3 regions of the Bradyrhizobium barranii subsp. barranii genome follow, and region 2 is predicted to be linked to each of the others. Evidence: riboswitches for the same ligand, from Rfam matches in the RefSeq annotation. Region 2 holds a riboswitch; each other region holds the start of a gene.
What was found. Region 2 has a riboswitch for cobalamin ahead of J4G43_RS28715 (ribonucleoside-diphosphate reductase subunit alpha). Riboswitches for the same ligand answer to the same signal wherever they lie in the genome.
Positions count from the first base shown of each region.

Region 1: linked by a shared signal. The riboswitch ahead of metE (5-methyltetrahydropteroyltriglutamate--homocysteine S-methyltransferase) and the one ahead of J4G43_RS28715 (ribonucleoside-diphosphate reductase subunit alpha) in region 2 are both predicted to bind cobalamin.
Region 3: linked by a shared signal. The riboswitch ahead of J4G43_RS18850 (TonB-dependent receptor) and the one ahead of J4G43_RS28715 (ribonucleoside-diphosphate reductase subunit alpha) in region 2 are both predicted to bind cobalamin.

Region 1 covers NZ_CP086136.1:8,903,456-8,914,225, forward strand. Annotated here, with positions in the region: gene J4G43_RS55490 (hypothetical protein) at 31-153, opposite strand; gene J4G43_RS43460 (hypothetical protein) at 311-517, opposite strand; gene J4G43_RS43465 (IS1380-like element ISBdi2 family transposase) at 1,296-2,639, shown strand; gene J4G43_RS43470 (IS1380-like element ISBdi2 family transposase) at 3,317-4,660, opposite strand; gene metE (5-methyltetrahydropteroyltriglutamate--homocysteine S-methyltransferase) at 6,503-8,848, opposite strand; cobalamin riboswitch at 8,950-9,151, opposite strand; gene J4G43_RS43480 (nodulate formation efficiency C protein) at 10,151-10,770, shown strand, end outside.
Region 2 covers NZ_CP086136.1:5,938,362-5,949,131, forward strand. Annotated here, with positions in the region: gene J4G43_RS28695 (tetratricopeptide repeat protein) at 1-243, opposite strand, end outside; gene ilvD (dihydroxy-acid dehydratase) at 230-1,954, opposite strand; gene J4G43_RS28705 (GNAT family N-acetyltransferase) at 2,367-2,825, opposite strand; gene J4G43_RS28710 (ribonucleotide-diphosphate reductase subunit beta) at 2,901-4,055, opposite strand; gene J4G43_RS28715 (ribonucleoside-diphosphate reductase subunit alpha) at 4,066-6,969, opposite strand; cobalamin riboswitch at 7,092-7,309, opposite strand; gene J4G43_RS28720 (CbtA family protein) at 7,404-8,159, opposite strand; gene J4G43_RS28725 (CbtB domain-containing protein) at 8,170-8,352, opposite strand; gene J4G43_RS28730 (hypothetical protein) at 8,355-8,645, opposite strand; gene J4G43_RS28735 (hypothetical protein) at 8,642-9,223, opposite strand; gene J4G43_RS28740 (DUF6925 family protein) at 9,285-10,295, opposite strand; gene J4G43_RS28745 (TonB-dependent receptor) at 10,313-10,549, opposite strand; one part of gene J4G43_RS28750 (IS3-like element ISRj2 family transposase) at 10,669-10,770, shown strand, end outside.
Region 3 covers NZ_CP086136.1:3,991,684-4,002,453, reverse strand. Annotated here, with positions in the region: gene pdxR (MocR-like pyridoxine biosynthesis transcription factor PdxR) at 1-658, opposite strand, end outside; partial or broken gene J4G43_RS18870 (NAD-dependent succinate-semialdehyde dehydrogenase) at 812-2,237, opposite strand; partial or broken gene hydA (dihydropyrimidinase) at 2,417-3,825, opposite strand; gene J4G43_RS18860 (maleate cis-trans isomerase family protein) at 3,838-4,578, opposite strand; gene J4G43_RS18855 (PepSY domain-containing protein) at 4,700-6,121, opposite strand; gene J4G43_RS18850 (TonB-dependent receptor) at 6,134-8,506, opposite strand; cobalamin riboswitch at 8,622-8,823, opposite strand; gene J4G43_RS18845 (histidine phosphatase family protein) at 8,895-9,467, shown strand; gene cobT (nicotinate-nucleotide--dimethylbenzimidazole phosphoribosyltransferase) at 9,474-10,526, opposite strand; gene cobF (precorrin-6A synthase (deacetylating)) at 10,537-10,770, opposite strand, start outside.

The DNA.
Region 1 (10,770 bases), 3.0 Mb from region 2:
ACCGCTGCCAAGGTTCGAAGTGGACGCCGGTCACTGTAAAAGGGCAAAGTCTCGTCCGATCGAAACGCGGACGCCGGACACAATGTCGTAGGCATGCTCGACGAACACGTCGTCGCGCCCGACGCCATAGCCGCCCATGCAGATGAATGCCATGACTGGCGAGGACGCCGGTGAATGTCACGGGCGTGAACTGAGAGCATTGGCCGGTGTTGAAGACCTTAAACTTCCGTGGGGGAAAGTGCGACGCCCTTGCTAACTCAGGAGAGCTCGTCCTCACGGAATGCTCGAAAGGCGATGTGGACGGATTGGCTCATGCAGGCGGTGTTCGAAGCTCCAAAACATCGGCGAAGATTGTCCAATCGCGGACTCGCCTTTGCCGGCAGAAATCGGTCTCCGCCTGCTGAGCTGCAGCACTCAGCGAGGCGGCATCGACCTTAAATGCTGCCTGGCACGCACGATGCTCGCCGCCGGCATCGTCGCAAACGATCTTCATAAACCGGACGCTAAATGAAGGCATGCCCCTCTCTTCGTGTGGTTTGCTTATCCACTATTCTGCCATTCGCGCGGGGAGTATTTGATTTGCCTCAAGGAGCATCCCAAGAGGTCTGTCCGATCCTCCGAAGATAGGCCGAAAGTCCGCCGTGAACTTTACGAGCTGTCCGCGATAGTCTTGTGAACGACTGCCGCAAGTGCAGGCTTATCGCGGGCTGATTTCTGCCATGCGCCGGCGGGCTACGCGCGCAAGCGATCGCTGGGCAATGACGCCGAGAACCCCGAACTTGCATCGGCGGTCCACCTGAAGACGCGATTGCAGAAGCCGATCATTACACTTGTCCTAGCCCGTCTTATTCGCGAGAGGGCGCCTGAGAGGCTGGCGAGCGCGGTGTAAAGCGCTGATGCGGCGTAGGATTCGGTTGCGAAGCCACCCCATCACCTTCAACCGCGAACGCCACGCCCGCCATGACCGATGATACGATTTCAGACCACTATCGAGAAGCAAGAATTCAACACAAATAAAACCTCTGCCTCGCGCTCGATCTCTTCATGCTTGATAGTCTCGTTTCGGAGGCTGATCACCTACCGCGTCTAATAGGCCGCTCGCGCCGGTTTCTTTGGACGCGGCACGACCGCGACTCCACGTTTCGGCACAGAAATGATCGGGAGTCACTCAATCTTTCTTCAACTTAACCCGTCTTATTCGTAAGAGTGCGCCTGAGGGGTAAAGCGCTGATGCGGCGTAGGATTCGGTTGCGAAGCCAACCCCATCACCTCCAACCGCGAACGCCACGCCCGCCATGACCGACGATACGATTCCGCCCTTCTCGTTTCCAGCCGTTCACGCCAAGAAAGTCACAGCTGCCTTCGATGGTGGGCGCCTAACCTCGAACGGGGGCGTGATGCTTCTGGCGATGGCCGAGCGGCGTCTCGGTTTGGCCAACAATCTGGCCCGGGTGTTCCCGGATCGGCGCGATCCGACGCGGGTCGTGCACAGCCTGGTCGATATGCTCCGCGCTCGCATGTTCGCGATCTGCTGCGGCTACGAGGACGCCGACGACCTCGATCATCTGAGGTCCGATCCGGCATTCAAACTGGCCTGCGGACGGCTGCCGGACACGGGCCGGGATTTGTGTTCCCAGCCGACGCTGTCGCGGCTGGAGAATGCTCCGCGCCTGCGCGACGTGATCCGGCTGACCTACATTTTGGTCGACGCATGGATGGATAGCTACCCCCACGAGCCGGCATCCGTCACGCTCGACATCGATGATACCTGCGACGTCGTCCACGGCCATCAGCAGCTCTCGCTGTTCAACGCTCATTATGACGAACGCTGCTTCCTGCCGATCCACGTCTACGACACGGAGAAGAGCCGGCCCGTGGCCGTCGTGCTGCGGCCCGGCAAGACGCCGGGCGGCGTCGAGGTGCGTGCCCATCTGCGCCGCCTGGTACGGCATATCCGGACGCGATGGCACAACACGCAAATTACGTTCCGTGGCGACGGGCACTATGCCCGGCCGGAGGCCATGGCGTGGTGCGAGACCAACGGCATCGACTACATCTTCGGTCTGTCCGGCACCAAGCCTCTCGCCAGAAAAGTCGACGAGGTCGCCGACGACATCCGCACGCGACGCGCCATCGAGAACCTGCCGGTTCTGCGTGGCTATACCGAGACGCGCCACAAGGCAAAGTCCTGGGATCGCGAACGGCGCACTGTCGCCCGTATTGAGGCGACGATGCTCGGCCTCGACATCCGCTTCGTCGTCACCAGCCTCGATGTCGGCTCGGCCGAGTGGATCTACGACAGCCTGTATTGCGCGCGCGGCCAAGCCGAGAATCTGATCAAGCTGCATAAGACGCAGCTCGCCTCCGATCGCACCAGCTGCCGTTCGGCGCTCGCCAACCAGGTCCGTCTCGTGCTCCATACGGCCGCTTATTGGCTGATGCTGACCGTGCGCGACGCCATTCCCAAAGCCCGGGAATTGGCCGCTGCCGAGTTCGCGACGCTGCGTCTTCGGCTCTTGAAAATCGCCGCCCGTGTCGTCGAGACCACGAGCCGCATTCGCCTTGCGTTTGCCGCGGCATGTCCCGAAGCCGACCTGATCTGCGGCTTGCCCGGCGCGCTGCTGCCGCTCGGTCCTTGACCGGCGGGGCGTCCGCCCCCGTTCGCCCAACCCATCCCTCAAGCGCGTTGCAAAGTACCGGTCGTCAGGCGGCGAAAAGCCGAAGGCAATCCTGTGCGCCTCGTCAGACAAGATGTGCGGCCGCATCAATCGGGCCCAAAAGCCGCACTCTCACGAATAGGACGGGCTAGCCCACGTTTCGATAAGCCCGGTCCAGGACTTCAGCGCCAGAGCTTAAGGTCAGGATCAGCGCCGGCAAGGCTACCGAATGAAAGGCGAAGCATCAATGACCATCGGCGTGCACGGAGCAATGGCGAAAATGTTGTCTTAGCCATGGGCGTGAGTTGCGCCTCAAATCAAGGCGCTGGTCTGTTGCAGAGAACGCGAGGCGCTCGCTGAAGCGCGAGTTCGGAGCATGTCGACAGGCGTCTGCGGCTGGTAGCGGTCACGAGCCACCGATCCCGGACGCGCACAACTTTTTGACAAGCATCAATGCTGCAGCGGCTGCCTCTGATAGAAGTGGTCTTCTAGCCCGTCCTATTCGTGAGAGTGCGGCTTTTTGGCCCGATTGATGCGGCCGCACATCTTGTCTGACGAGGCGCACAGGATTGCCTTCGGCTTTTCACCGCCTGACGACCCGTACTTTGCAACGCGCTTGAGGTATAGGTTGGGCGAACGGGGGGCGGACGCCCCGCCGGTCAAGGACCGAGCGGCAGCAACGCGCCTGGCAAGCCGCGGATCAGGTCGGCTTCGGGACATGCCGCGGCAAACGCAAGGCGAATGCGGCTCGTGGTCTCGACCACACGGGCAGCGATTTTCAAGAGACGAAGACGCAGCGTCGCGAACTCGGCAGCGGCCAATTCCCGGGCTTTGGGAATGGCGTCGCGCACGGTCAGCATCAGCCAATAAGCGGCCGTATGGAGCACGAGACGGACCTGGTTGGCGAGCGCCGAACGGCAGCTGGTGCGGTCGGAGGCGAGCTGTGTCTTATGCAGCTTGATCAGATTCTCTGCTTGGCCGCGCGCGCAATACAGGCTGTCGTAGATCCACTCGGCCGAGCCGACATCGAGGCTGGTGACGACGAAGCGGATGTCGAGGCCGAGCATCGTCGCCTCAATACGGGCGACAGTGCGCCGTTCGCGATCCCAGGACTTTGCCTTGTGGCGCGTCTCGGTATAGCCACGCAGAACCGGCAGGTTCTCGATGGCGCGTCGCGTGCGGATGTCGTCGGCGACCTCGTCGACTTTTCTGGCGAGAGGCTTGGTGCCGGACAGACCGAAGATGTAGTCGATGCCGTTGGTCTCGCACCACGCCATGGCCTCCGGCCGGGCATAGTGCCCGTCGCCACGGAACGTAATTTGCGTGTTGTGCCATCGCGTCCGGATATGCCGTACCAGGCGGCGCAGATGGGCACGCACCTCGACGCCGCCCGGCGTCTTGCCGGGCCGCAGCACGACGGCCACGGGCCGGCTCTTCTCCGTGTCGTAGACGTGGATCGGCAGGAAGCAGCGTTCGTCATAATGAGCGTTGAACAGCGAGAGCTGCTGATGGCCGTGGACGACGTCGCAGGTATCATCGATGTCGAGCGTGACGGATGCCGGCTCGCGCGGGTAGCTATCCATCCATGCGTCGACCAAAATGTAGGTCAGCCGGATCACGTCGCGCAGGCGCGGAGCATTCTCCAGCCGCGACAGCGTCGGCTGGGAACACAAATCCCGGCCCGTGTCCGGCAGCCGTCCGCAGGCCAGTTTGAATGCCGGATCGGACCTCAGATGATCGAGGTCGTCGGCGTCCTCGTAGCCGCAGCAGATCGCGAACATGCGAGCGCGGAGCATATCGACCAGGCTGTGCACGACCCGCGTCGGATCGCGCCGATCCGGGAACACCCGGGCCAGATTGTTGGCCAAACCGAGACGCCGCTCGGCCATCGCCAGAAGCATCACGCCCCCGTTCGAGGTTAGGCGCCCACCATCGAAGGCAGCTGTGACTTTCTTGGCGTGAACGGCTGGAAACGAGAAGGGCGGAATCGTATCGTCGGTCATGGCGGGCGTGGCGTTCGCGGTTGGAGGTGATGGGGTTGGCTTCGCAACCGAATCCTACGCCGCATCAGCGCTTTACCCCTCAGGCGCACTCTTACGAATAAGACGGGTTAAGTTGAAGAAAGATTGAGTGACTCCCGATCATTTCTGTGCCGAAACGTGGAGTCGCGGTCGTGCCGCGTCCAAAGAAACCGGCGCGAGCGGCCTATTAGACGCGGTAGGGTGATCAGCCTCCGAAACGAGACTATCAAGCATGAAGAGATCGAGCGCGAGGCAGAGGTTTTATTTGTGTTGAATTCTTGCTTCTCGATAGTGGTCTGAAATCGTATCATCGGTCATGGCGGGCGTGGCGTTCGCGGTTGAAGGTGATGGGGTGGCTTCGCAACCGAATCCTACGCCGCATCAGCGCTTTACACCACGCTCGCCAGCCTCTCAGGCGCCCTCTCGCGAATAAGACGGGCTAGTAAGGTCAGACGCACGGCAGACAGAAATGCTTGACGCCCATGATGCTTTCATGCCCGGGTACCCGCGGCCGTTCCTAGGACTGCTGCCAGACGCAGCCGCAGCCGCGCGGCGAGCCAATGACCGGCCACATGATAAATTGCGCCGACTTGCGATGGCATCTACTTTATCGGCCTGCGGGACGGCCCTGCTATGCGCTCAGAGCGAAGCTACGCCCATCTAAATGCGCGCGTGAGGAAGGCCACCCACACACAACCAACACGATGACGCCGGAGGACAAGGAGATGTGTCTCACCAACAAAGGACGTGACATGACAGACGGCCGGACCATTTACCCTGCCCGGGCCGGATTACTGGAGCTGCAGTCCAGTAAAACTGGTGCAGCACATCTACAAATATCAATGGCCGAGGCCTTGAGCTGATCCAAATCAATTCGACAAAAGCTCAGATGTCGTTTCCTGGCGCAGATCCAAATATTTCAGTTCGCGAGCGGATCATGTTCCGTCACAACAGCGCAAAGCCGATATCCCTCCGCCGCGGCTGACGCGATCGAGACGCGGGTCGTCCGAACGATATCGGCGTCGGCCTGTCCGCGCAGAACCCAAGCGATGTGCGCAGTGTTAACAAGGTATCTGAATTTGTCACCCCGCAGCTATGAACACCGGCCAGGATCTAATGATCTGACATGGGAGCAGCTTGGAAAGGCGCCGCCCTTCGATCAGGATCTGGAGATTGCCGTGATCGAGGGTAATTCAATTCACCGGGTGGTCTTTCCTTGCCGCCGGATCTTCGGCGGATGGATCAACGCGAATACCGGAGAGCAAATCGCGGTGCGGCCGACGCATTGGCGTATGTGGCCCGGATAGCGCCGTTATCCCAAATGGATTGGTGTGAGTTGGGGTACGGACTGCCTTCGCCGTCCTCTCTTCTGAAACTATCTCGTGGATCGAATGAGGGAGCCTGACGGCATCTCCGAGCGGACCGAATCCGCGCCGAGTGCCTTGCGGTGTCCGTCAAGCATTAGTTTTCTCATTGCTGTCGCGGCCGTTGCCAACGTGCCCATGAGCGACAAATCTCGGCGTAAATTTCCAAATCTCAACCTATACGGCCGCGTACCACGGCATGATTAGCTGCAATACACTTCTGCTTATATGGGTTGCAGATTTTCGGCGAATGTTGTCGCCGTGATCGAGCAGCCGGCAATTCTACCCCGGCCAACGAAACTAGCGCAACGCGTCACCGTCTTTTCTCCGAGACCGTACCTTCCCCGGTCCACGAAGTGGACCGGGCATCATGTCGGCGGCAATGGTAGCCTCGATATTGTGGAAAGCGCAAATCACCACAACCGAATTAGCTTTGTTGAGAACAGACCGGAGCTCGGGATCAACCGATTTGCGGATCGGATGCAGCGCGCAGTTCGCGCGCGGCAGCGACCATGTTGGTGAGCGCCGGCCGAACCTCCTCCCATTTGCGCGTTTTTAGGCCGCAGTCCGGATTGACCCAAAGCTGCGAATCCTGCAAACGCGTCCGAGCTAGCACCATCAGCTCCTTCATTTCGCCCGTCTCGGGGACGCGTGGAGAGTGAATGTCGTACACGCCCGGTCCGATTTGATTTGGATATTCGTACTTCCTGAACGCATCCAGTAGCTCCATTTTCGATCGCGACGTCTCGATTGAAATGACATCCGCATCCATTGCAGCGATCGCACCGATGATGTCGTTAAACTCTGAGTAGCACATATGTGTATGGATTTGCGTTTGATCGGTAACGCCCGATGAGCAGAGGCGGAAGCAATCTCCGGCCCAATCGAGATATGCCTTCCAGTCCGACCGGCACAATGGCAATCCTTCGCGGAGTGCAGCTTCGTCGATCTGTATTATGGCTGCACCGGCATTCTCGAGATCGCGGACTTCATCGCGCATCGCGAGCGCAAGCTGACGGCAGACCTCGCTTCTAGGAATATCATCGCGAACAAACGACCAGTTCAGGATCGTCACCGGTCCGGTCAACATCGCCTTCATCGGCTTACCAGTTAGTGATTGCGCGTAGCGCCACCATTCCACGGTGATCGGCTTCGGCCGCACTACATCGCCAAACAGGATCGGGGGCCTAACGCAGCGCGAACCATAGGACTGAACCCATCCGTTCCTTGTAAATGCGAAGCCGGCGAGTTGCTCGCTGAAGTACTGCACCATGTCATTACGCTCGAATTCGCCATGCACGAGGACGTCAAGACCGATGTCCTCCTGCCAACGTACGGCGCGGGCTATCTCCTCTTTGAGGAACCTGTCGTATTGCTCCTCGCTCATCGCACCTCGCGCATGCGCCGCGCGAGCATTTCGCACCGCTGCGGTCTGCGGAAACGATCCTATCGTCGTGGTAGGAAAAGCCGGCAGTCCAAAGCGTTCCCTTTGGATCTCGGAACGACGGGCAAACGGGGTGGCGCGCTGGCGCATCGTCTGATCGATCGCCCTCATTCGGACAGCGACGTTGGCATTATGGATCTTCGGCGAGGTCCGGCGGGCAGTCGCGGCGCATTCCGACTCGGCAAGAGCTAGCCCAACATTCTGGTCGCCTGCGAGTACCCGCGCCAGGATCGCAAGCTCACGCATCTTCTGAACCGAGAAAGCAAGCCAGCTCTTGACGTCGGACGCGAGCCCGGTCTCGAGTTCAACATCGACCGGCACGTGAAGCAGCGAGCAGGACGGAGCGAGCTGTACACGGTGCCTGCCAAGCTTCGCAATCGAGGGCTTCAGCCGCTGACGGAGCGACGGCAAGTTCGACCGCCACACATTGCGGCCGTCGATGACACCGAGCGACATGACGAGATCACTTCGGCCGTCAGCAATGATCTGATCCAATAGTTCTGGCGCTCGAACCAAATCGACGTGCAGACCGGAAATTGGCAGGCTCAAGGCAGTATCCAGATTGTCGCCTAGGGCGCCGAAATAGCTCGCAAGCATGATCTTGATAGCGGGTCCCTCCTTTGCGAACCGGTTATAGGCGTGCAGCAACGATTGTCGCGCCGCCTCATCCAGATCAAGGACCAGGCAGGGCTCATCAAACTGAACCCAACTTGCCCCTCGTTTGGCTAATTCATGCAGAAGGTCGATATAGACAGGTATCAGATCATCGAGGAGAGAGAGGGGCTGGAACGCGCTATCGGTACTCTTGCCGAGCTTTAAAAATGTGACCGGCCCGATCAGGACAGGGCGGGTCTGAAAGCCAAGAGCCCTGGCTTCCTCATACTCTTCGACGGGTTTGCGAGAGCACAGTCTGAACGCCTGTCCCCGGTAAAACTCGGGAACCATGTAGTGGTAGTTGGTATCGAACCACTTGGTCATTTCCTGCGCGGGCACGCCAGATCCCCGCGTACTCTGGTCGCAACTCGCATCCTGATCGCCGCATTGCGATCCGCGGGCCATGGCGAAGTACGTCTGGAGCGAAACGGATTCTCCGCTCGAGGCGTAGATCTCCGGGATGGCGCCAACCATGACACTTGTATCAAGCACCTGATCATACAGCGAGAAGTCGTTTGACGGAATGATCGTGACGCCGAGCGATTTTTGACGAGCCCAGTTCGCTGCGCGTAGGCCGGATGCGTCTTCGTACAACTGCTGTTCACTAATCTTTCCAGACCAGTAGCTTTCTAGAGCGAGCTTGAGCTCACGCCTTGGGCCGATGCGTGGCGTTCCGAGCGTAGCAACTGGAAGAGAGAGAGGAGACATCGCGTTAACCCCTGTTGGGGACAAAGGCCATGGCGGACGCAGGCAGGAGAAGTCGCGCGTGCGACGGCTGCTTGGCGTACCACCGAGACACCCCGCCCGTGGACCAATATATTGTCGGGGCCGGTCTCCTGGCTTGCTGGTCATCGCTGCTGTCCGGCCTTCCCGAAGCCGTGCAGGCTTCAGTGACATCGTTGGACAGCGGCTCGCCACTTACAGTTGCGGGGGCAGCGCCGGCATTTGCACCGGCTTCCCTCTTAGCTCCGGATCAATGGGAACCGGAGAACCTCGACGACTTGGATTATCGGCACGAGAACTCTTCCGTCAACCTCTCAGATTATGTGCAAGCTAATCTGCGACATCTGCTAGCCGAATGACCGTGCATCTCTGTGACTTACCACCATCCAGAAACATTCTCTAATCAGAGATGTCATAATCAGACATATCCTTCTCAGATACCGGAATAGCATCCGGAGCTGGAGCCGCACGCTAGATCGATGAAAGGGACAGAAGCAGCCTTCCGGCGGGAGTACCGACGTTTCTATCAGAATGCTTTCGATGCGGCCTTGCGATTTCCAGAGTTTCGCCCAGCACCTCGGCTAGCCAGCTATTCTCTCAACTAAAGGATCTGCAGCGAATAGGCCAAGGCACGTGGCGGAATTTAGCAACATACGAGGCGAGGGGTTGATTTGCGTGCCACCCAGACTTCAAAGCCGGGATCAAGCCGGCTTGGTGCCGCTGGCAATCATGCAGCTCGAACGCCGGCGGCACGATAGCGAACCACACAGCTCAATAGCGGCAAACGCACTTCCGTCCATCAGGCATCCGGCATCGAGGCGTTCAACTCTTCTGCTAAATATCCGGTGCGGGACAAGGATGCACAAGCTGCGGCGGATACACTGAATAGGAACACCGAAAACGTGCAAAGGTCAGAAAGTCGACAAGAGCGACACAAACTCTGTGAAAATTTCCGCCTATTGCCTGGCACGAAGAATGCAGACCCTCGGCATGCCCAGTCTCCTCCTGCTGGGCAGGTCCAGCTCAGCCAATTGACGCAGTCGCTGTCGGGGAAGTTAGCTGCGCATGACATACAGGGAGCGCCTGATCGCGCGGGACAGCCAGCGGGTGCCACGTCGCATCCCCGTAAACTTCTTGCGATGGCTCATAGCAGGTTCGAGGTTGCCTGCTTTACAAGATGTTTGGATGAAACGCGATAGGCCGAGGGTTATGAAGAGAATGTCTGGAAGACCCGCGCTATGGCTTTGCTTGGTCGGATTTTTAATCTGCCTCGCCTGGCCGGCTGCCATGAGCAACAATATTCGGGCCAGCGACAGCCCCCTTGTCGAACGATTGAAGTCAACTTGGCGAGCGCAAGATGGTGAGACGATAGAACAAATTATCTCCAATGTCTCGAAGGTGGCACAGTTCGTGCCTCAAATGTGGGGCGTTATTGAACTTGGCCAAAACGACTTTATTTTCGTTTCGTGGACCAGACACCGGGACAACAAATCGGACGAACAGTACGTTATCACCTGGAAGATCGCCCTCGACGGCACGTTTGAACTTGCGTCGACTTATGCGAAGCCGATGGAATTGGGCTGGCGCGCCCTGGCGCTCTCCCTGATCGCCAGTGAAGTCGCAGATGGCGAAAGGGACGCAAATCTTCGCTTTCTGCATGATCCGGCCAACTTCAACTTCGTGGCCACCCCGCAAGGCCGGCTCGGCGATCTTCTGCGGCAGGGCCGCTGTACTATCATTGAACCAGTTGGAGTGGACTACTTACCGAAGCGGAATGGCAAACCGGCCGAGACGGGTGACGTGTGGCGCGTTCTGCTCTTGGTGAATTGTAGTATCCAAGGACCACGTTATTTTGCACACAACGGGGTCATCACTTTCGAAAAGAGAGAAGGACAGGATTGGGAGCC
Region 2 (10,770 bases):
CTTGAACTGAGCGCCGGGATGACCGCCTTCGGCGGCATATTGCAGGGCGCTGAGCGAGGTTTCCTGGGGCGTGGTCGCCGGTGCCGCCACCTTGCTGCGCACGGCACCCGCGGCGCCCGGCAAGGTGGTCACGACCGGGAGGGCCGCATCCTTGCTGGCCGAGCCGTCAAAGGCGAGCGCCGGCGCGGCCAGTGCACCGACCCCCAACACAAACGCAACTATGGCACGCCTAGATGTCCGCATAGCACTGTTTCTCGTGCGCGCCGCCCGGATGGGTCACTGCCCCACCGACCGCTGGTCCAACCTGCTGAGCATACTTCCAGAGCGCACCCGACGTGTGGTTAGTCGCGCGAGCGCTCCATTTGGTCTTGCGCTGGGCGAGCTCTTGGTCGCTCAATTTTACGTTAAGGGTACCTGCGACCGCGTCGATCTCGATGATGTCGCCATCCTCGAGCAGCCCGATCGGGCCGCCGATGGCGGCTTCCGGCCCAACATGACCGATGCAGAAGCCGCGGGTGGCGCCGGAGAAGCGGCCGTCGGTGATGAGCGCGATCTTGCCGCCCATGCCCTGGCCGGTCAGCGCCGCGGTGGTCTGGAGCATTTCCCGCATGCCGGGACCGCCCTTGGGGCCCTCGTAGCGGATCACGATGACTTCGCCTTCCCTGTAGGTGCGGTTCTGGACGGCCTCGAAGGCGTCCTCCTCCCGGTCGAAGCATCGCGCCGGACCGGTGAACCTCAGGTTAGACATTCCCGCGACTTTCACGATCGCACCTTCTGGCGCCAGATTGCCCTTCAGACCAACCACACCACCAGTGACGGTGATCGGCTTGTCTGCCGGGTGCACCACATCCTGGTGCGGATTCCATTTAACGCTTTTGAGGTTTTCGGCGATCGTTCGACCGGTGACCGTAATGCAGTCGCCGTGGAGAAATCCGTTGTCGAGCAGCGTCTTCATCAGAAGCGGTATGCCACCTACTTCAAACATGTCTTTGGCGACATAACGGCCACCCGGCTTCAAATCCGCGACATATGGTGTCTTTTTGAAGATTTCGGCGACGTCGAACAGGTCGAACTTAATGCCGCACTCATGCGCGATTGCCGGCAGGTGCAGTGCAGCATTAGTCGAGCCGCCGGACGCCGCGACCACGGCGGCGGCGTTCTCCAGCGCCTTCCGTGTCACGATGTCGCGCGGCCGGAGGTTGGAGGCAATCAGGTCCATGACCTTCTCGCCCGCGGTCATGCAGAAAGCGTCGCGGATTTCATACGGCGCCGGGGCGCCGGCCGAGTACGGCAGCGCCAGGCCGATCGCCTCGGAGACGGTCGCCATAGTGTTGGCGGTGAACTGCGCACCGCAGGCGCCCGCCGAGGGGCAGGCCACGCGCTCGATCTCGTCGAGGTCCTCGTCCGACATGGCGCCGACCGAGTGCTTGCCGACAGCCTCGAACATGTCCTGCACGGTGACCTGCTGTCCGCGGAAATTGCCGGGCAGGATCGAGCCACCGTAGATGAAGATCGAGGGCACGTTGAGACGGACCATCGCCATCATCATGCCCGGCAGCGACTTGTCGCAACCGGCAAGGCCCACGAGCGCATCATAGGCGTGGCCGCGCACGGTCAGCTCGACGGAATCGGCGATGCACTCGCGCGACGGCAGCGACGAGCGCATGCCGTCATGGCCCATGGCGATGCCGTCGGTGACGGTGATGGTGCAGAATTCACGGGGGGTGCCGCCGGCCGACGCGACGCCCTTCTTCACCGCCTGCGCCTGGCGCATCAGGGAGATGTTGCAGGGGGCGGCCTCGTTCCAGCAGGAGGCGACGCCGACGAAGGGCTGGTGGATCTGCTCGGTGGTCAGACCCATGGCGTAGAAATAGGACCGGTGCGGCGCGCGCGTCGGGCCTTCCGTCACGTGACGGCTCGGCAGCCTCTGCTTGATGTCGGTCTTTGCGTCCATCGCAAACCAGTTTCCCCGGCCAACCCTTTCAGACCCGAAAAATCAGAGCCAAGATTTGAATCGACCTTGGGATTTTCCGTCCTTCGAAGACCGCCGATGCCCTTCAAACTTTAGAGCGATTTTATTCATGTTCGGGTGTGGCTAAAAAGCGGCGCTGATGCGAACGGACGGAGATAAGGGTTTAATCCAAGATGAGTGTTGCAGAGACAGCACAATCGTTACCGGGAAGACACGGGTTGGCTTACTGCAATACCCTCGTGATTATGACAATCCACAACTTGAGATTTCAAAGCCGCTCCGGCGCGCCCCAGCGCGGGTCTCGGGAACGGAGCGTGCCTCACCTGAGTCGCGGCGGCCCGCAGTACCAACCCCGTCATCCTGAGGCAGGAGTGATGAGCGCGAAGCGCCCAGCTCAATCCGTCAGGTCGAGCCGCATGAACTGGTTGTGCGGGCTTGCCTCATAGTCAGCGAACGGCGCGCAGGAGACAAAACCGGCGCTGCGGTAGAGCGAGATGGCGGGCGCGTGCAGGGCTGCCGTGCCGGTCTCCAGGCTGAGGTGCACGTAACCCCGCCTGCGGGCTTCAGCGATGATATGGCCCAGCAGTGCGCGCCCTACCCCGGTGCCCCGTGCAGCCGGCGCGGCACGCATCGACTTCACCTCGCCATGCGTATGATCCAGCTCCTTCAGCGCACCGAACCCGAGCAGGACATCGTCCTGCCAAGCCGTCCAGAAGGTCACGGTGGCAGCCGAAAGGCCGGTGGCATCGAGAGCGAAGGCGCGCTCGGCCATGAGGCTGCGCAGCTCCTCGAGATGATGTGCCAACAAGTCGGCGACATAGGGCGCCGTCGGATCGTCTCGTCTGATCTCCACCTCATCCCCCTGCTGTCGCACGCGTGCCACCGTTTAAGCACAGGTGACACGCCCGCGGCATAGCCATGACCGGTGCTATTCCCAAGTCAGCGCACCACCATTCTGGTATTCGATGACGCGGGTCTCGAAGAAGTTCTTCTCCTTCTTCAGATCCATTGCCTCGGACATCCACGGGAACGGGTTCTCGACCTCGGCGAACACCGGAGCCAGCCCGATCTGCGCACAGCGCCGGTTGGCGATGAAGTGCATGTACTGCTCGCACAGCGCCGCGTTGAGCCCAAGAAAGCCGCGCGGCATCGTATCGCGTCCGTAGGCGGCTTCGAGCTCGGCGGCATCCCGGATCATGCCGCGGATCTCGTCCTGGAACGCTGCCGTCCACAGATGTGGGTTCTCGATCTTGATCTGGTTGATCACGTCGATGCCGAAGTTGAGATGGATGCTCTCGTCGCGCAGGATGTATTGATACTGCTCGGCGATGCCGACCATCTTGTTGCGGCGGCCGAGCGATAGGATCTGCGCGAAGCCGGTGTAGAACCACATGCCCTCGAACACGACGTAGAAGGCGACGAGATCGCGCAGGAAGGCGCGGTCGCTATCCGGCGTCCCCGTCTGGAACGACGGATCGTCCAGGTGCTGCGTGTGCTTGAGCGCCCAGGCCGCCTTGTCCGTGATCGACGGCACCTCGCGGTACATGTTGAACAGCTCGCCCTCGTCGAGGCCGAGGCTTTCGACGATATACTGGAAGGTGTGGGTGTGCACCGCCTCCTCGAAGGCCTGCCGAAGGAGGTACTGCCGGCACTCCGGATTGGTGAGGTGTCGGTAGATCGCCAGCACGATGTTGTTGGCGACGAGCGATTCAGAGGCTGCGAAGAAGCCGAGATTGCGCTTGATCGCGCGCCGCTCGTCCTCCGTCAGCCCGTCCCGCGACTTCCATAGCGCGATGTCGGCCTGCATCGAGACTTCGGTCGGCATCCAGTGATTGTTGCAGCCTGAGAGATACTTCTCCCAGGCCCATTTATACTTCAGCGGAAGCAGCTGGTTGACGTCGGCGCGGCAGTTGATCATCCGCTTCTCGTCGACCGAGACGCGGCCGCCGGCGCGATCGATCGCACCTAAGCCGGTCGGGTCGGTCGGCTCGAGCTTGAGTTGGGTCTGCGGACGCAGTGCGGTGGCGAGACTTGAGACGGCAGGAGCGGCTGCTGTGGTTTCGGTATCGGACCAGTCGAGCATCGTCATCTCCTCACTGGCACGCTTCGCATTCGGGATCGTCGATCCGGCAGGCCTTGATGCCGTCGAGGTCCGGTGCCGCTGCGGTCGGGATCACGATCGGCGCGTGCGACACCGCCACTGACGCGGACACCGCATTGAGCTTTCCGTCGGTGCCCTTCAACGTCGATTTCTCGACATGCGTGGCGCTGCGCGAGCGCAAATAGTAGGTCGTCTTCAAGCCGCGCCGCCAGGCCAGCCGGTAGAGCGCATCGAGCTTCTTGCCGGAGGGATTGGCGATGTAGAGGTTGAGCGACTGCGACTGGTCGATCCATTTCTGCCGGCGCGCGGCCGCCTCGATCAGCCAGGCGCTGTCGATCTCGAAGGCGGTGGCGTAGAGCGCCTTCAGATCGTCAGGAACGCGGTCGATCTGGCCCACGCTGCCGTCGAAATATTTGAGGTCGGAGACCATCACCTCGTCCCAAAGCCCCCTCGCCTTGAGGTCGCGCACCAGGAACTCGTTCACGACCGTGAAGTCGCCGGACATGTTCGATTTCACGAACAGGTTTTGGTAGTTCGGCTCGATCGACTGCGAGACGCAGCAGATGTTGGAGATCGTCGCCGTCGGCGCGATCGCCATGACGTTCGAGTTGCGCATGCCGCTGGACGTGACCTTCTTGCGCAGGCGATCCCAGTCGAGCGTTGCGGAGCGATCGACGTCGAGACCACCGCGCGCGTCGGCGAGAAGCTGGATGGAGTCGAGCGGCAAGACGCCCTTCGACCACAGCGAGCCCTCGAAGCTCGGATAGCGTCCGCGCTCCGCGGCGAGATCGGACGACGCTTCGATCGCGTGGAACGAGATTGCCTCCATGCTGGTGTCGGCAAACGCCACGGCCGCGTCGGACGCGGTCGGAATGCGCTGGACCTGAAGCGCTTCCTGAAAGCCCATCAGGCCGAGCCCGACGGGACGATGACGCATGTTGGAGCGGCGCGCTTCGGGGATCGTGTAGAAATTGATGTCGATGACGTTGTCGAGCATCCGTACTGATGTCGTCACCGTCCGCTTCAGCTTGGCATGGTCGAGTCCATTGGGACCGACATGGTTGAGCATGTTGATGGAGCCGAGATTGCAGACCGCGACCTCGTCGGCCGAGGTGTTGAGCGTGATCTCGGTGCAGAGGTTCGAAGAATGGATCACGCCCACGTGGCGTTGCGGCGAACGCAGATTGCAGGGGTCCTTGAAGGTGATCCAGGGATGACCGGTCTCGAACAGCATGGTCAGCATGCGACGCCAGAGGTCGCTCGCACGCACGGTCTTGAAGACGCGCATGCCGCCGGCTTTCGCCTTGGCCTCATAGGCCTCGTAAGCCGACTTGAACGCCTCGCCGTAGAGATCGTGCAAATCGGGCGTCTCGTCCGGCGAAAACAGCGTCCATTCGCCGTCGATATCGACGCGCTGCATGAACAGGTCCGGCACCCAATTGGCCGTGTTCATGTCGTGGGTACGACGGCGGTCGTCGCCGGTGTTCTTGCGCAGGTCGAGGAATTCCTCGATGTCGACGTGCCAGGTCTCCAGATAGGCGCAGACGGCGCCCTTGCGCTTGCCGCCCTGGTTGACGGCAATCGCGGTGTCGTTGGCAACCTTCAGGAACGGGATGATGCCCTGGCTCTCGCCGTTGGTGCCCTTGATGTGGGCGCCGAGACCACGCACCGGCGTCCAGTCGTTGCCGAGACCGCCGGAATACTTTGCCAGCAGTGCGTTGTCCTTGATCGACTTGAAGATGCCGTCGAGGTCGTCGGACACCGTCGTGAGGAAGCAGGACGACAATTGCGGACGCAGCGTACCCGAATTGAACAGCGTCGGCGTCGAGGCCATGAAGTCGAACGATGACAGCAGATCGTAGAACTCGATCGCCTTGGCCTCTCGGTCGATCTCGCGAACCGCAAGACCCATCGCGACGCGCATGAAGAAGGCTTGCGGCAATTCGATCCGCTTGCCGCGGACGTGCAGGAAGTAGCGGTCGTACAGCGTCTGGAGGCCGAGGAACTGGAAGTTCAGGTCGCGCTCGGGCTTGAGTGCAGCCGCGATCCGGCCGAGGTCGAAGCGGGTCAGTTCAGGATCGAGCAGTTCGGCAGCGATGCCGGTCTTCACATAGGCCGGGAAATATTCGGCATAGCGCACAGCCATATCGGCCTGCGAGGCGGAGATCGGCACGGCATGGACATAGGACAGCACCTCGCCGCGCAGCTTGTCGAGCAGCAGGCGCGCGCTGACATAGGCGTAATTCGGCTCCTGCTCGACCAGCGTGCGCGAGGCCATGATCGAGGCCAGCGCCAGTTCGTCCTGGCTGATGCCGTCGTAGAGATTGCGGGTGGTCTCGGTGAGCACGGGTGCCGCGGAGACGCCGTCGAGACCGGCGCAGGCTTCGCCGATAATCAGCGCGAGCCGCTTGGTGTCGAGACCAACGCGCGAACCGTCGGCGAGCGTGACATGAAGTGCCGGCGCGACAGCGGGCGTCGCTTCCGCGGCCGCCTCCTCGGCTCGCTGGCGCGACCGCTCCTCGCGGTACAGCACATAGGCGCGTGCGACCTTGTGATGCTCGCTCCGCATCAAGGCGAGCTCGACCTGGTCCTGCACGTCCTCGATATGGAAGGTGCGTCCCTCGCCTGCCCGCCGCATCAGCGCAGCGACGACTTCGGCCGTGAGCTGCTCCACGCTCTCATGGACGCGACGCGAGGCGACCGCGCTGGTGCCTTCGACCGCAAGGAAAGCCTTGGTCATGGCGACCGCGATCTTGGCGGAATCGAACGGCGAGACCTTGCCGTTGCGACGGATGATCTGCATGGCCGGCTCGCTCGAAGCAGGCGCAAGCGATTGTGGACGCAAATGAACGATGGGTGCGGAAGCGGTGTCCGCGTCGTGCAGGTTGAGTAACATCAAAGGGCCCCGTGATGCGCGCGTTGTGTTTGAACGGGGCTGTAAGGAAGGACGCTGCAGAAACGCCGGCGGCAGAGTTGCCGGGCGGTGCATGCAAGCGACCGCCGGACACCCCGCCCGTGGACGTTCAGATCGTCGCGGCAGGTCTCCTGGCTCGCAGGTCATCGCCCACTTCCCGTCTTCCCGGCGCGAAAGGCACCAGTGACGATTGTTCGGAAGCAGCTCGCTGCTGACAGTTGCGGGGGCAGCGCCGGAATTCCACGCTCTCGCGCGGTTCACCGGCTTCCCTCTTAGCCACTAAATCTTGCGATCCAGCGGAACCGTGACGCCCACATGTGGTGACATATGCAGCCGGGTGTCAACGATTCGTTGGCAGGCTTGGCGCGGATTTCCTGTGGAATGCGGTGATGGCGGGCGTGAAGCCAGGCAGGATTCTAGGCACGCACATCCGTACTATGATCGAAGCGCGCGAAGATCGCACTTGTCACAGCACCGAGCAGGCTCCAGAAAATCAAGCTCGTCACCGTGACCGCGGTGACGAACTGATGCGACAGCGAGGACGGCACGTTGGTCTCGACGTGCGCCAGCTCGGGCGCGCCGATCATATGGGGCAAGATCAGCAGGATGACGCCCGCAATTGCCGCCGGCACCGAGTGGCGAAAGACGATCAACGCCAAGCCAGCAGCCGTCGCAAATATGGCGGCCAGCCACCAGATCTGGCGCGACAGCAGCGGTGCAGCCGGCACGCCCGGCAGCTCCGGCGGCAAGCCGAGGCCGGGGGCAATGGTGAACACGGCAAAACCTGCCAATCCCCACATCAGGCCTTCATGCCAGGAGACGCCCGCGCCGGTCGCGCCGCTGCGAACAGCAAAGAAGCCAGCCAGGAGCAGTGCGAAGCCGATCGCGGTCAGCACGTTCGCGGCCGCCGTATAGGCGTTGCGCTCGAATCCGTCTCGCGGCTCCCACGCCTCGGCGCCATGATCATGGTCGGCGTGATCATGGCTTGCATGGTCATGGCCAGCCGCAGCCGCCTGCGGCGCGTCGTGCTGATGGGTCTCCGCCGCCTTCTCGAAGACCTCGGCTTTCAGGATCAGGGGAACGGTGCCGAACTGCTGGGCGACCGTGACGATGAGACCAACGATGAAACCGGCAATGACCGACGAGAAAACGATCGAACGAAACGTACTCATGCCGCCCCGGTTAGTGGCAGGGGAATGCGTTCGAGTGGCGCACGTCGTGCGCGGCATTGTGAACGATGTCGATATGCGAGAATCCCACGACGCCGACGATGAACAAGCCGAGCACCATGGCCATCAGGGCTTGCGAAAGCCGTCCCGCCTGTCCGACTGCGATCGGAAGATGTGCGACATGGGACTGGCTCATAGCTATTCTCCGTTAGCGATTTGGTCGTTTTCTAACAGCTTCCGGGTGATATCGCGACTGGTAAGATGCAGGCTCGTCCCTGCCGAAATGCCTTTACGGGCGATCTTGGCGCCAGCGGCCTCCCGAAATACAGCCTCAAAACGCCGGAAATAGCTGAGGCAATCCTCCGCAGAGGGCTCCACGCCGATCAAAGTCCGGAATGCGCCGCGATGCACGGCGCAAATCGCGCCGTGTCCCCTGACTGCAAAGACAAGGGACGTGATGTCATCACGCCAATGGGCCTCGTCGTTCAAGCCGACATCGCGCGTCCGCGCCCGAACGGATCGACCAGGCGGACAATCTCGCAGGCGGCGACGAGGCCGGCGAGCCAGACGGCGCTGGTCAGCCCGATGCGCGTCACGATGGCCGCAGTGAACGCGCCCTCTCCGCCAAGGAACGGCGTCGCGGCAAGCAGCGCGAGCTCATAGGCGGCGTAGGCGGCGACGAGCGCGATGGCCAGCATCAGCGGCGTGCGGCCCTGCGGCAGCAGGCGGAGAACGGTCGATGCCGCTGCCGTCGACAGCAACGCGGCAGCACCGATGACAAAGCCCCAGGCGATGGTGCTGCCATCGATGGGATAGTGCAGCACGCCGAAGCCGATGGTCTGGTTCACGAGCCAGGCGCCGGTGACGACGAGCAGCGCCGGACGCATCGGCAGCATCGCGGCGGCGACGACGGCGAACGCCGCAAACGGCGTCGCGCAGGCAAGCGCGAAGCTCGCGAGCGCGCATGACATCGTCAGCAGTGCAAAGCAGAACATCTGCGCGAGGCGCGAGGTGACCGGATGAAGGCGGAAACGGTCGGCGTGGGGCGGCAGGATGGTTACAGTCATGGAACGATCTCCTTGTGGGATTTGTAGCACAATTTTGCTGGAACGCGGCAGCACGTCTGACTCAGTGAAGAGCCTCCATGGGATCTTCAGTCTCGGCTGGATCGCGCCGGTCGTAGGCGGCAAGCCAGGCGGCGAGTGTCGCGGTGTGCGGCTCCATGGCCGCCAATTGGCGCAAGGCCACGCGAACGGTGGCGCGCGCTGTGCGATCGGGCGGAAGCGTCACTATCTCAGGTCCCCGCCCCTTCGCGACCGCCTCGACCACGGCCCTCTTGCACGCCATCAGCTCCGGCAGCCCATAGAGTTCGAGCAGCGCCTGGAAGGCTGCGTGATGATCCGGCCGAAAAGCGCGCTTGCGGCCGAGCTGATCGCGGAGCGGATGGGCCGGATAGAGATGCGCGCAGGGGATCCACCCCTCAGGCAGCGGCTCGGTGGCGGCATGGGTGCGGCGATGCGCGAGCAGCTTTGGCAGGACGTGGGTGTGCGGGCCGTCAGGGCTTCGCCCACCCGGCGGCGGGATCGGCTGGAATACCTCGGCGCGCCCGATGCGGCTGGTGAAGACGCGGTGCGGATTGGCGGCCAGAATGATCCGCATGGCGTCGCTTTCGGGTGCGAACACGGATTGGCCCGTGCGGCTCCTGAGCGCGGCGACGGCATCGGCATCGCTGACGCGGATGCAGGCGTCGATCTGCAACGTTCCGAGACCAAGGTCGAACAGGATGCCGCTGCGATCCCTCGTCAGGAGCGCCTCGATATCCGGACCGAGCTCGGTCAGCACGGTACGACCACTCATGGCGCTGGCTTCATGCGGAAGGCACAGCGCGATGCGGTGGCTCCAGCTATCCGTGGTCGGCGATTCCGACGCGATCAGGCGCAGATCCGGGTGGGAGACAACGCGCATCCCACCCTTCTGCGTCACGACGCTGATCCCGTTGCGCGACTGCTCCATATCGAAGGCCTCACCGGGCTCGCGTGTGAACTCGGCAATGGCACCGAACGTGCCGACGCTCCAGCCGGCCTCAGCGTCGGCAAGCTGGCTTGCGATCAGGTCCATGAGCGGATCGGCCGTCGTCATGAGGCTTCTCTCTCTCGCTATCTGGCGTCGTAATTCGCCAGGCGAATGCCGCCATAGACGCCCAGTCCCGGCTGCAGAAAGCCAGTCGGATTTTGATAGTGCACATTGGCGAGATTATCGACCCGGCCGAACACCTTCACCTGGTCGGTGACCAGATATTCGGCTGCGACGTTGACGACAGTGTAGGCCGGAGCCAGCAGACGCAGAATGCTGAAGTCGCGGTTACCATCGACGAAACTCCCGACGTGCAACACGGTTGCGGAAAGTGTCAGCGGATCGATCGGAAGAGCTGGCCCCGCAAATTCGGACAGTAGCTTGAGTGGATTTTCTGCCTGACAGCGGCGAGGATTCTTGCTGCGAATCAGGAGCGAAGATGACGAAGAAGAGCCGCCGGACGCATTCTCCGGCATTCAAGGCGAAGGTTGCTTTGGCTGCGGTCAAAGGCGACAAGACACTGGCGGAGCTGGCGCAACTG
Region 3 (10,770 bases), 1.9 Mb from region 2:
ACACCTCGTCGCCGGGATCGAGGATCATCCGGCTGCAGAAATCAAGCGCGCCCGATGTGCCTGAGGTGACGACGACCTCTTCCGGCGAGCAGACGAGCCCGCGCACCGAGCCGAGGAAGTTCGCGATCTCGCTCCGCAAGCGCGGGTGGCCTTCCGAGGGAAGATCGAGACACTCCTGCTCTCTGGGATTTAGCCAGGTCTGGCGCAGCAGGCGCGACCATTCCTTGAATGGGAAGGTCGAGACGTCGGGTGCGCCGGGCGCGAACACAGACGGCCAATTGGTCTCGTAATCCAAACCAAGCAGCGATCGCCAACGCTCCGACATGTGGGCAGGCTTGCTCGCAGGCGACGTAGTGGACGGAGGCTCCGCATGCGGGGCTGCAACGGCGGCCACCATGACGCTGCCACGCGGCGTCGATTCAAGATAGCCCTCGGCGTAGAGCAGATCCCAGGCGGTCAGCACTACCGTGCGCGAGCAGCCCAGTTCGCGCGCGATATCGCGGGATCCCAGAAATAGCGTTCCGGCCGGAAAGACGCCACGCAAAATGCCATCGCGGATGTGCGCCGCGATCTGCAGATGCAGCGGCACCGCCGAATTCCGGTCGATATGCATCCCGGCAAGGGACACGCGCTTGCTCGGGTGACGGCTCTTGTCCATGTCTCGCCCGTCAGGCAACGCAGGTCCTATCCACCGTCATTCCGGGGCGCGCCGCTTGGCGCGAGCCCGGAATCCATTTTCCCTCTTTACGCGCGGCGCGATGGATTCCGGGTTCGCGCTTCGCGCGCCCCGGAATGACAACGCGACTCTTCCTTACGCGCTCGCCTGGGTCACGAACTTCGTGTTCAGGTAACCCTCGATCGCCTCGAGGCCGCCCTCGGAGCCGTAGCCGGAATCCTTGATGCCGCCGAACGGCACTTCCGGCAGCGCGAGGCCATGGTGGTTGATCGACACCATGCCGCTCTCGATATCGGAGCCGATCGCCTGCATCGTCTTGGTCGAGGTCGTGTAGGCATAGGCCGTAAGGCAGACGGTTCGCCTCGGCCACCACCTCGTCATAGCTGCGGAAGGAGGTGATCGGCGCAAGCGGTCCGAACGGCTCCTCGTTCATGATGCGGGCATCGCGCGGCACGTCGGTGATCACAGTCGGCTCGAAGAAGAAGCCTTCGTTGCCGATGCGCTTGCCACCGGCCTGCACCTTGGCCCCGCGCTGCACAGCGTCGGAGACCAGACCCTCCATCGCGTCGACGCGTCGCGGGTTCGCCAGCGGACCCATGCGGGTGTCCTTGTCGAGGCCGTTGCCGACCTTCAGGCTCTTGGCCGCGGCGACGAACTTGTCGACGAAGGGCTGATACACGCTCTCATGCACCAGGAAGCGCGTCGGCGAGACGCAGACCTGGCCGGCATTGCGGAACTTGTTGGCCGAGAGAATCTTGGCGGCGTTGTCGAGGTCCGCGTCCGCGAACACGATCGCCGGCGCGTGGCCGCCGAGCTCCATGGTGACGCGCTTCATGTGCAGGCCCGCGAGTGCGGCCAGATGCTTGCCGACCGCGGTCGAGCCCGTGAAACTGATCTTGCGGATGATCGGGTGCGGAATGAGATATTCGGACACTTCCGACGGCACGCCGAACACCAGCTGGACGACGCCGGCCGGAATGCCCGCGTCGGCATAGGCGCGCACCAGCTCCATGCAGCTTGCCGGGGTTTCTTCCGGGCCCTTGACGATGATCGAGCAGCCGGCGGCGAGCGCGGCCGAGATCTTGCGGACCGCCTGGTTGATCGGGAAATTCCAGGGCGTGAACGCGGCGACCGGGCCGACCGGCTCCTTGGTCACGAGCTGGGAGACGTTGCCCATCCGCGGCGGCACGATGCGGCCATAGGCGCGGCGGGCTTCTTCCGAGAACCAGTCGATGAGGTCGCCGGCGAGCATGGTCTCGCCCTGCGCTTCCACGACCGGCTTGCCCTGCTCCATGGTCATGACAGGCGCGATCTCGGCGGCGCGCGAGCGGATGATGTCGGCGGCCTTGCGCATCAGCTTGTAGCGGTCGAACGGCGAGGTCTTGCGCCAGATCTCGAAGCCGGCCTTGGCGGCCTCCAGCGCGCGGTCGAGGTCCTGGCGCGAGGCGTGCGGGGTCTTGCCGATCGGCTGGCCGGTGGCGGGGTTGAGGATGTCCTCCGACTTGCCGGAAGTGCCGTCGGTCCACTCGCCGGCGATGAACATCTGAACTTTCGGGTACATCCCTGGTGTCTCCTGCATGATTTCGGCGGCGATCAGCATTGGCGTCCGGTCGCCTCATAAGTGGGCGCAGAGCTACACCGAAAGGCGGCCGGCGAAAAGGGATCAATGATGTCGCAGCAGCGCGAGGATGGTATGCGCAACGGACGACATGGCGTCGTCCCGATGCAATTATTTTTCCGTCACACCAGGCTCGACTTGCCGCGGCTGAGCACCTCGCCCGCGCCCTTGTCGCCGACGATCTTGCCCTGCTCGTACACCACGCGGCCCCGCGCGATGGTGGTGACGGGCCAGCCGGTGACGTCAAAGCCTTCCCACGGCGTATAGTCGGAGCCATGGTGCAAATCGGCCTGCTGAATCGTCTTTGTCAGCTTCGGGTCCCACAGCGCGATCTCGGCGTCGAAGCCGACGCCGATCGAGCCCTTGCGCGGATAGAGCCCGTAGATCCGCGCATGATTGGTCGCAGTCAGCTCGACGAATTTCTGCAAGCTGATCCGCCCTTTCGACACGCCCTCGGAGAACAGGATCGGCAACCGGGTCTCGACGCCGGGGATGCCGTTCGGCACCCAGCGGAACGAGGTGCGGGAATTCGGCGTCAGCTTGCCCTTGGGGTCGTCGTAGCGGAACGGGCAGTGATCGGACGAGAAGGTCTGGAACACGCCGGTGGTGATCCCTTCCCGTATCGCCTGCTGGCTTTCGGCATCGCGCGGCGGCGGCGAGCAGACATACTTTGCGCCTGACATGTCCATGTTCAGGCCTTTCATGTCGTCGGCCGTCAGCGTGATGTACTGCGGACAGGTCTCGGCATGCACCGGCAGTCCGCGCTGCTGGGCCCAGCGCACCTGCTCCATCGCCTCGCGCCCGGAGACGTGCACGATCATGATGGGGACGCCGATCACCTCGGCATGGCTGATGGCGCGATGCGTCGCCTCGCGCTCGACGGCCTGCGGCCGCGAGGTGCCGTGATAATAGGGCGCGATATGGCCCTCGCGTTCGAGCTTCGCGGTGAGGAAGCGGATCGCGTCGTAACCCTCGCAATGGACCATGACCAGCGCCTCCTCGCGGCGCGCGACGTCGAACACTTCCAGCAGCTGCTTGTCGCTGAGCACGAGGTCGTCATAAGTCATGAACACCTTGAACGAGGTGTAGCCATCCTTGACGAGAGCCGGCAGCTCCTGCCCGAGTACGACTGCGGTGGGGTCGGAGATGATGAGGTGGAAGGCGGTATCGATGTAGCATTCGCCCTCGGCGAGCTTGCGGTAGTTCTCGACGCAGGTGCGCAGCGACGTGCCCTTCTCCTGGAGCGCGAAGGGCAGCACCATGGTGTTGCCGCCGGCCGCCGCGGCGCGCGTTGCCGAAGCAAAATCGTCGGCCATCACCACGTCGGGGCCGGAGGCCTGGGAGATGTGGACGTGGCTGTCGATCCCGCCCGGCAGCGCCAGCAGACCTGTCGCGTCGATCTCGCGCGCCGCACCTTCAATGCGGTCGGCGATGCTGACGATGCGTCCTCGCGAATGCCGATATCGGCGCGAAACTCGTCGCTGGCCGTCACGATGGTGCCGCCGCGAATGGCGAGATCGAGCTGCGTCACAGGAGGGCTCCGTCAGTTGATGATCGCTGATGTCTGGAAGATCCGGCCCCACGCCGCAAGGGCCGCGATGTCGCCGCCGGCGAGTTCGAGTGTCCGCCAGAGCGTGACCGCGACCGAGTCCAGCACGGCGATACCCAACTCCCGTTCGAGCGAGGCAGCCAGCGCGGCGCCGTCGAGATTGGTGCAGAGAATGACGACGGCATCGGCACCGTCCGCCGCGACCGCGCGGATCATGTCGGCGATCGTCGCGGGCGTGACCTCACCGAAGGAAAAGTTATCGCGCAGGCCGAGATGCCGCTCGGCGTGAGGGGCGATCCCCTCCTCGGCCCAGACATCGCCGATACGCCATTGCACGTCGTCCGTATAGGGGGAGACCAGGCCGACGCGTCCGGCGCCGAGCGCGCGGACGGCGTCGATGCAGGCGAGCGTGGAGGTCGTCGCCGGGATATCGGTCCGCGCCGCGATCGCTTCGCACAGGCTCCGGTCGCGGCCGATACCGAGCCAGCTTGCCGACGTGCCGTTCCAGGCAATGGCATCGACCCTGGCGTCCGCCAGCAGATCCGCCGCCGGCAGCATCACCGAGGCATCGAACTGGTTCAGCGCCGCGGCATCGAGCGCGATCTCGGTAACGCGGAAGCGCGAGAAATGAGCGGTGACGCCGGCCACGCCATGCAGCATGGAACTGGTGACGGGCTCCAGCACCGAGTTGGACGACGGGGTCATCATGCCGAGGCGCTTGCGCTGAATTGACATCGATCACGATCGCCCCATTGAGAGAGCGCACCGCTGCGCCCCCTCGGACGATCATCCGCGCCTGCCATCGCCCGCGCAACCCGCAATCTGCATGGCGCATATGATTTGTTCGATACGCAGCTCAAGCCGCGAAGGTCGACCGCAAGCGCCGCCAGCCGATCACGGTGCCGGTGACGGAAAATGCCAGCCCGAGCAAGCAGAGCCCGACGACCAGGATATCGCGCAGACGCGGATGCGCCATGAGAACGGGAAAATCGAGCGTGTGAAGCGCGCTATAGAACCAGCGATAGGCGCGCCGCGAGGCATCCAGTCTTTGCAGCACGCGGCCGTCGGCACCGTCGATGTCGAACCAGAGGTCGCCGCATCGGGAGCGATAGACGGGCGCTCCGGGGACAACGGAGTACGCGGGATAATCGTCATTGTCGGCAAGAACGGACGAGTCGCCACAGCCCGGCGCAAGGCGCGTCGTCAGGTCATGGACATCCTTCTCGCCGAGGAATGCCACCTGCCGGCTGCGGATCGCCTCCCCCGCTTTGGTCAAGGTCTGACTGGCGAGGCCGGTCCGGTCGCGCCGGTAGACAACACCGTTGACGGCGAACCATTCGACTTCGCGAGCCGACGGCTGACCGAACGATGGGGCCGTCGTCCAGTCAGGCGCGGCATACACCACGCCCGCTTCGGTCGGGGTCAGCTCCCCGCGCGAGAACAGCCGGCCGTGATCCATCGAGAGCCAGCCACTGAAACTCCAGGTCAGCACGAAAACGGTCGCGACGAGACCAATGATGTGATGCAGTGCGTGCCAGCCGCGATAAGGCGACGAGACCCGACGCCCTCGAATCCTGATCCTAATAATTCCGAGCACCGCGCCGAGCGTCGCGGCGATAAAGGCCACCAGCGACAATGTCGAGACCACCTGATCCCAAAGGGACCAGTTGCTCCTCAGGACTGTCGGATAGATCCAGTGCAGGACGCTGCCGGCCCAATTCCACCCGCGCTCGCTGCGGGTCGTATCCAGCACGACTTCGCCGGTGCGCGAGGAGACATAGACCTCGGTTCCGGCCGCATCGCCAAGAGCGACGCGCAACAGAGGCCGGTGTCGATCAAAGCCGTTCGGCACGCTCCATTGATCATAATCCGCGCCCGAAATCATCGCCGCCCGCGCGGCATCGAGCCCGCGTTGCCGGGCATGATCCCGCGCGATACCGACCGCGACGTCGGCCGACGTCACCGATGCATCCCGTCCGTCGGAGGCATGGATCGCGGCCACACGCGACGGGTCCGACACGACATAAACCGGCCCGTCGCTCCGCTGGACCAGGCGAACGCGCGTGGCGTCCGCTATCCCGCTCGCGGCGACGGCATCCGCGACCGCAATCCTCACCTCTCCGCCAGCCACCGGCGCGAGCCCGGAAAAACGTTCCGCTTCCGTCAATGACGGAAACGGGACGAAGTGCATCACGATTCCGCTCGCGAACCACATCGCGAACAGCAGGCAGAACGCGATCCCGAGCCAGCGATGCAGCAGCACGATCGCGTTCATCATGTGGTCAGCGCCCTACCATTTGAACGCGGCCGAGAGCTCATAGGTCCTGGGCGCACCGAGCAGGATCTGGTCGGGATAGAACGGATCGCCCCAGATCGCGTAGCGCTTGTCGGTGATGTTGCGCACGCGGAAGCCCAGACGGGCCTGGTCGACCGCGTTGAACACCGTCTTCGGGATGTCGACGAAGGCGTAGACGTCGGCGACGGTGTAGGCCTTCATCGTCACGAAGTTGGCATCGGTGTTGTAGCGGTCGCCGACACAGCGGCCCGTGATGCCGAGCTCCACCGGCCAGGGCGTGAAGAACCGGTACGACGCACCGGCATTGGCCACGACACGCGGCACGTTCGGCGGCGTGTTGCCGGAGAACGAACCACCGGCAAAATTGTAGTCGGCATAGCGTGCATCGACATAGGCGATGTTGCCCCAGAGCCGCAGGGGATCGATCGGGCGTACGGCCGCGGCGAGCTCGACGCCCTTCGACTCCTGCCGTCCCGCGATGTTGAGCTGCATGCCGCCAGCCGCCGCATAGACGTTCTTGCGCTCGATATCGTAGGCCGAGAACGACCATTCCGCCCTGTTGTTCCACAACAGATGCTTGACGCCCGTCTCATAGGTGCGCGAGGTCGTCAGGTCGAGCGGCTGGGCTGGCCCAAGCAGGAAGATGTTGTTGGCCGAGACGTCCGCGCCGGTCGCGTACTGGCTGAAGAAGGTCAGGCCGGGCACGGCGTCCCAGGTGTAGCCGATACGCCCCGTCGTCGGGACCCAGGACTTCGAGAACGGTAAGCTCGCCTTTTCCAGCCCGGCGGCGTCGGTCGAGTTGCGGTCAAGCCCGATATGCTCGACGCGAAGGCCGCCGACCAGCGCGAAGGTTCGCGTGAGCTTCACCCGGTCCTCGAACGACAGCGCCTCGTTGTCGATGCGCGCGGTCTGCTGCTGCGTCGTGAGCAGGCCGTAAAGGCCACGGTCGGGATTGACGAGCGAGACGTAATCGTCCGGGAAGTTGGCCGCGCCTGGCCTGACGAAATCGAGATAGCTGGACGAAAGTGTCGTGACCAGGCGGTTGTCGAAGCCTGCGATATTAGCGTCCCAAATCAGGTCGGTAATGTTGCCGACAAGGCGTTGGCTATGTGCAACATAGAAGCGCTCGCGATCGACCATGTTCGAGTTGGGCAGGCCCGTACTGGCATTGAAAGCCTCGATCTCGTTGTTGAACCAGGTACGCTCCGCGCCATAGGCATAGGCTTGGCTCTTCAGCGTCAGGTCAGGCGCCAGCTTCAGTTCGAAGCCGCCGCGCAGCCACACCTCTTGTGCCACGTTGCGGTTGTCGAGAACGTTGTAATTGGTGTTGAAGGTACGATCGTCGATCGTGATCGCACCGAGATTCGTTTTGTTGAAGTTCGAGACGTAATTGCCCGAAACAATGCCGCTCGTCGCATGCGAGCCGCTGAAGGCGATCGGTACCAGCGGTGCGCCCCAATAGGCCTTCGAGCGATCTTCCCGGTACTCGATCGCGCCCCAGATCTTGAGGCTGTCGGAGATGCGGTAATTGAGCTGGCCAGACACATCCAACGTCTTGGTATTGGTGTCGTCGGCAAAGCCATTGAGCGAGGCGCGGCTGATGTCGAAGCGGTAGTCGAGCCCCTGCACGTTGGTGCTGCCGCCCGAGCCGTAATGGACGCCGAACGAGTTGAGCGAATCCCAGGAAAAGTCAGCTTCATTCCGGATCGGTCCGGTGTGTGGCTGCTTCGTGATCAAGTTGATTGCGCCACCGGCGGCACCTTCGCCCGACGTCAGCGAGGCCGGACCTTTCAAAAATTCCACGGCTGCGAGATTGGCCGTATCCGTGATCCGCGAGGTCATGTTCTGCGGACCGATCTTGATGCCGTTGTAGAGCATGTTGATCTGGCTGTTGGTGAAGCCACGCATGGAGAAAGCCGCGGGCTCGGCCGGATTGTCGCCGGAGGTGACACCGACCGCGCCCTGCGCAACCTCCGACACGGTGCGATAGCCCTGCTCCCGCATGGTCTCGGCCGAGATGACTTCGACGGTCGCGGGTGTCTCCTGCACGGTCAGGCCGAGGCGCGAGGCGCTCTCGGCAACCACATTGGTGTTGAGCGGCGTCTGCGCCGCCGCGGTCGGCACGACGGGCTTGGCCGCGGCCGATGCGGCCGCTGGCCTGCGCGATGCCGCGCGGCGTGGGCTCTGCGCGTCCCGGGCCGCCGGCTTTGCCGGTTTGCGGGATTGGGCGGGCGACACCTCGACCGGCGGCAGCGGCTCGCGGGCCTGCTGCGCCAGCGCTGCGGGCAGATCGGCGACTGCAAATGAAGTAAGCGCGGCGGAAGCGAGCAGGAAGCAACGCGGTCGTACAAGACGAATGGAAGACACAGTTCGGGACCTCGGTATGACGTCAGTGGCACGTCACAGCGAACCAGGTCCCACCTCCGGCCTTTGAGCCTTCCGATGAAGCCGAATGTCTGTACTCCCCGACCGACATCTTCGCGTGTGACCACGGCTGACGGCAGGTCTCCTGGCTCGCGGGTCAGTACCTTGCATCGCCTTCCCGGGACCGAGATACCCAGTGGCTCGTGACGCAAGATTCGCCGCTTACAGTTGCGGGGGCAGCCGCGGCATTGGGGACAAAATCCCCGCACCGCATTCCCTTTTCATCCCCACTCGGGGAAACCGTCAAAGCCATCTAGGATTACCGACAAGACAGAGTCAATGTGCCGCTGCGACGTTATTACCACAGCGACCAACTTCCTTGGAGATAGGCATGGAAGGCGAGACCTTCCTCTGGCTGATACGGCATGCGCCCGTCGACGGCGTCAAAGGGACGATCCACGCGGCCGACGCGCCCGCCGATCTCGGCGATCGCGTGCAACTGGAGGCGTTGCGGCAGAGGCTTCCGCCAGATGCTGCGAGCTTGGTGAGCCCGGCGCGACGTACGGTTGAGACGGCGCGCGCGCTGGGACTCGAACCCGCGTTGGTGCCCGAATTTGGCGAGCAGGATTTTGGCGACTGGACCGGCCGGCGGCATGACGAACTCGCTGCGACCGGCGGGGAGACCTATGCGCAGTTCTGGAGCGATCCGGCGCACGGTCGGCCGCCGGGCGGCGAAAGTTTTGAGGATCAGGTCGCGCGCGTCCGGCTGGGTCTCGCGCAAATCGGCGCCGGCTCGGCAACGCTCGTCGTTCACTCCGGCACCATCCGCGCCGCGCTCTGCATTGCGCTGGATCTGACACCACAAGCGGCCCTGCGCTTCGTGATCGATCCGTTGTCACTGACCCGGATCGACCGGCTCGCCACCGGCTGGCGCGTCGTCGCGGTCAATCAGCGCGCGGCTTGAGCTGGATCAGGCCGGGCGATCCGGCACGTTGGCCTGCGCGAAGGTCGCCATGCCGTTGTGAAGGCTGCACGCGAGCCGCACCAGCGGCAGCGCGATGGCCGCCCCCGATCCTTCGCCGAGCCTGAGATCGAGGCTGATCAACGGCTGCACGTTCAGCGCACGCAGCACCAGCCGATGTCCCTGCTCCGCCGATTGATGCGACGGCAGCAGGAATGGCTGGCACGACGGGTTCAGCCGCACCGCCGCCAGCGCTGCCACGGATACGATGAAGCCATCGATCAACACGGGAATGCGGGCTTGCGCAGCAGCAATGATGGCGCCGCAAATCGCCGCGATCTCGAGGCCGCCGACCGCGCACAGAATTTGTTCCGGCGAAGCGCCCGCAACGCCGTAACGCGCGATCGCAGCGTCGATCACGCGCGCCTTGTGCGCGCGGCCGGCCGCGTCGACGCCGGTACCGCAGCCCGCGATCTCCTCGGCACTGATGCCGAGCAGGCTCGCCGCAATCGCCGCCGACGTCGTGGTATTGCCGATGCCCATCTCGCCGAAGATCAGGAGATCGGGCCTGCTGGCTTCTGCGCGCGCGACTGCGCGCTGACCGGCTTCGAAGGCGAATGCCAGCTCCGTGGGGGGGAGCGCTGCTTCCACGCTGAAGTCGCGCGTGCCGCTGCGCGGCTTGTCAGTGACGATTCCTGCCATCTCCTCCTGCGCCAGCGTACCGGCGTCGACGACCTCAAGGTTTGAGCCAAGCTCACGCGCCAGCACCGAGATCGCGGCACCGCCCGAGGCAAAATTCGCCATCATCGCGATGGTCACTCCTTGCGGATAGGCCGACACGCCCTGCGCGACGATGCCGTGATCGCCGGCGAAGACGATGATCGGCACTCGCGCGGCGCGCGGCTGCTCGGTCGCCTGCAGGCCCGCAAGCTCGACCGCAAGCTGCTCCAGCCGGCCGAGCGCGCCGGCCGGTTTTGTGAGTTGCGCCTGACGCGCGAGCGCCGCCTCGCGGTGGACAGCGGAGACATCGGGGCATTTCCGGGTGACCCATTCAGGGAGCATGCTGCCTCGCTTACGGCCGGCGCTTGAGAATGTAGCTGTCCATGATCCAGCCATGCCGTTCGCGCGCATCCTGTCGCGCGGCGACGATGTGCGGGGCGATCTCGGCCAGAACGCCCGACATGACGATCTGATCGGGCATGCCGAGATAGGCGCCCCACCAGATGTGCAGCCCCGCAGGATCGAGCGACTGGAACGCCGTGCCGCCGTCGAGCATCACCACCACGGTATCGACGCCCTGCGGCCA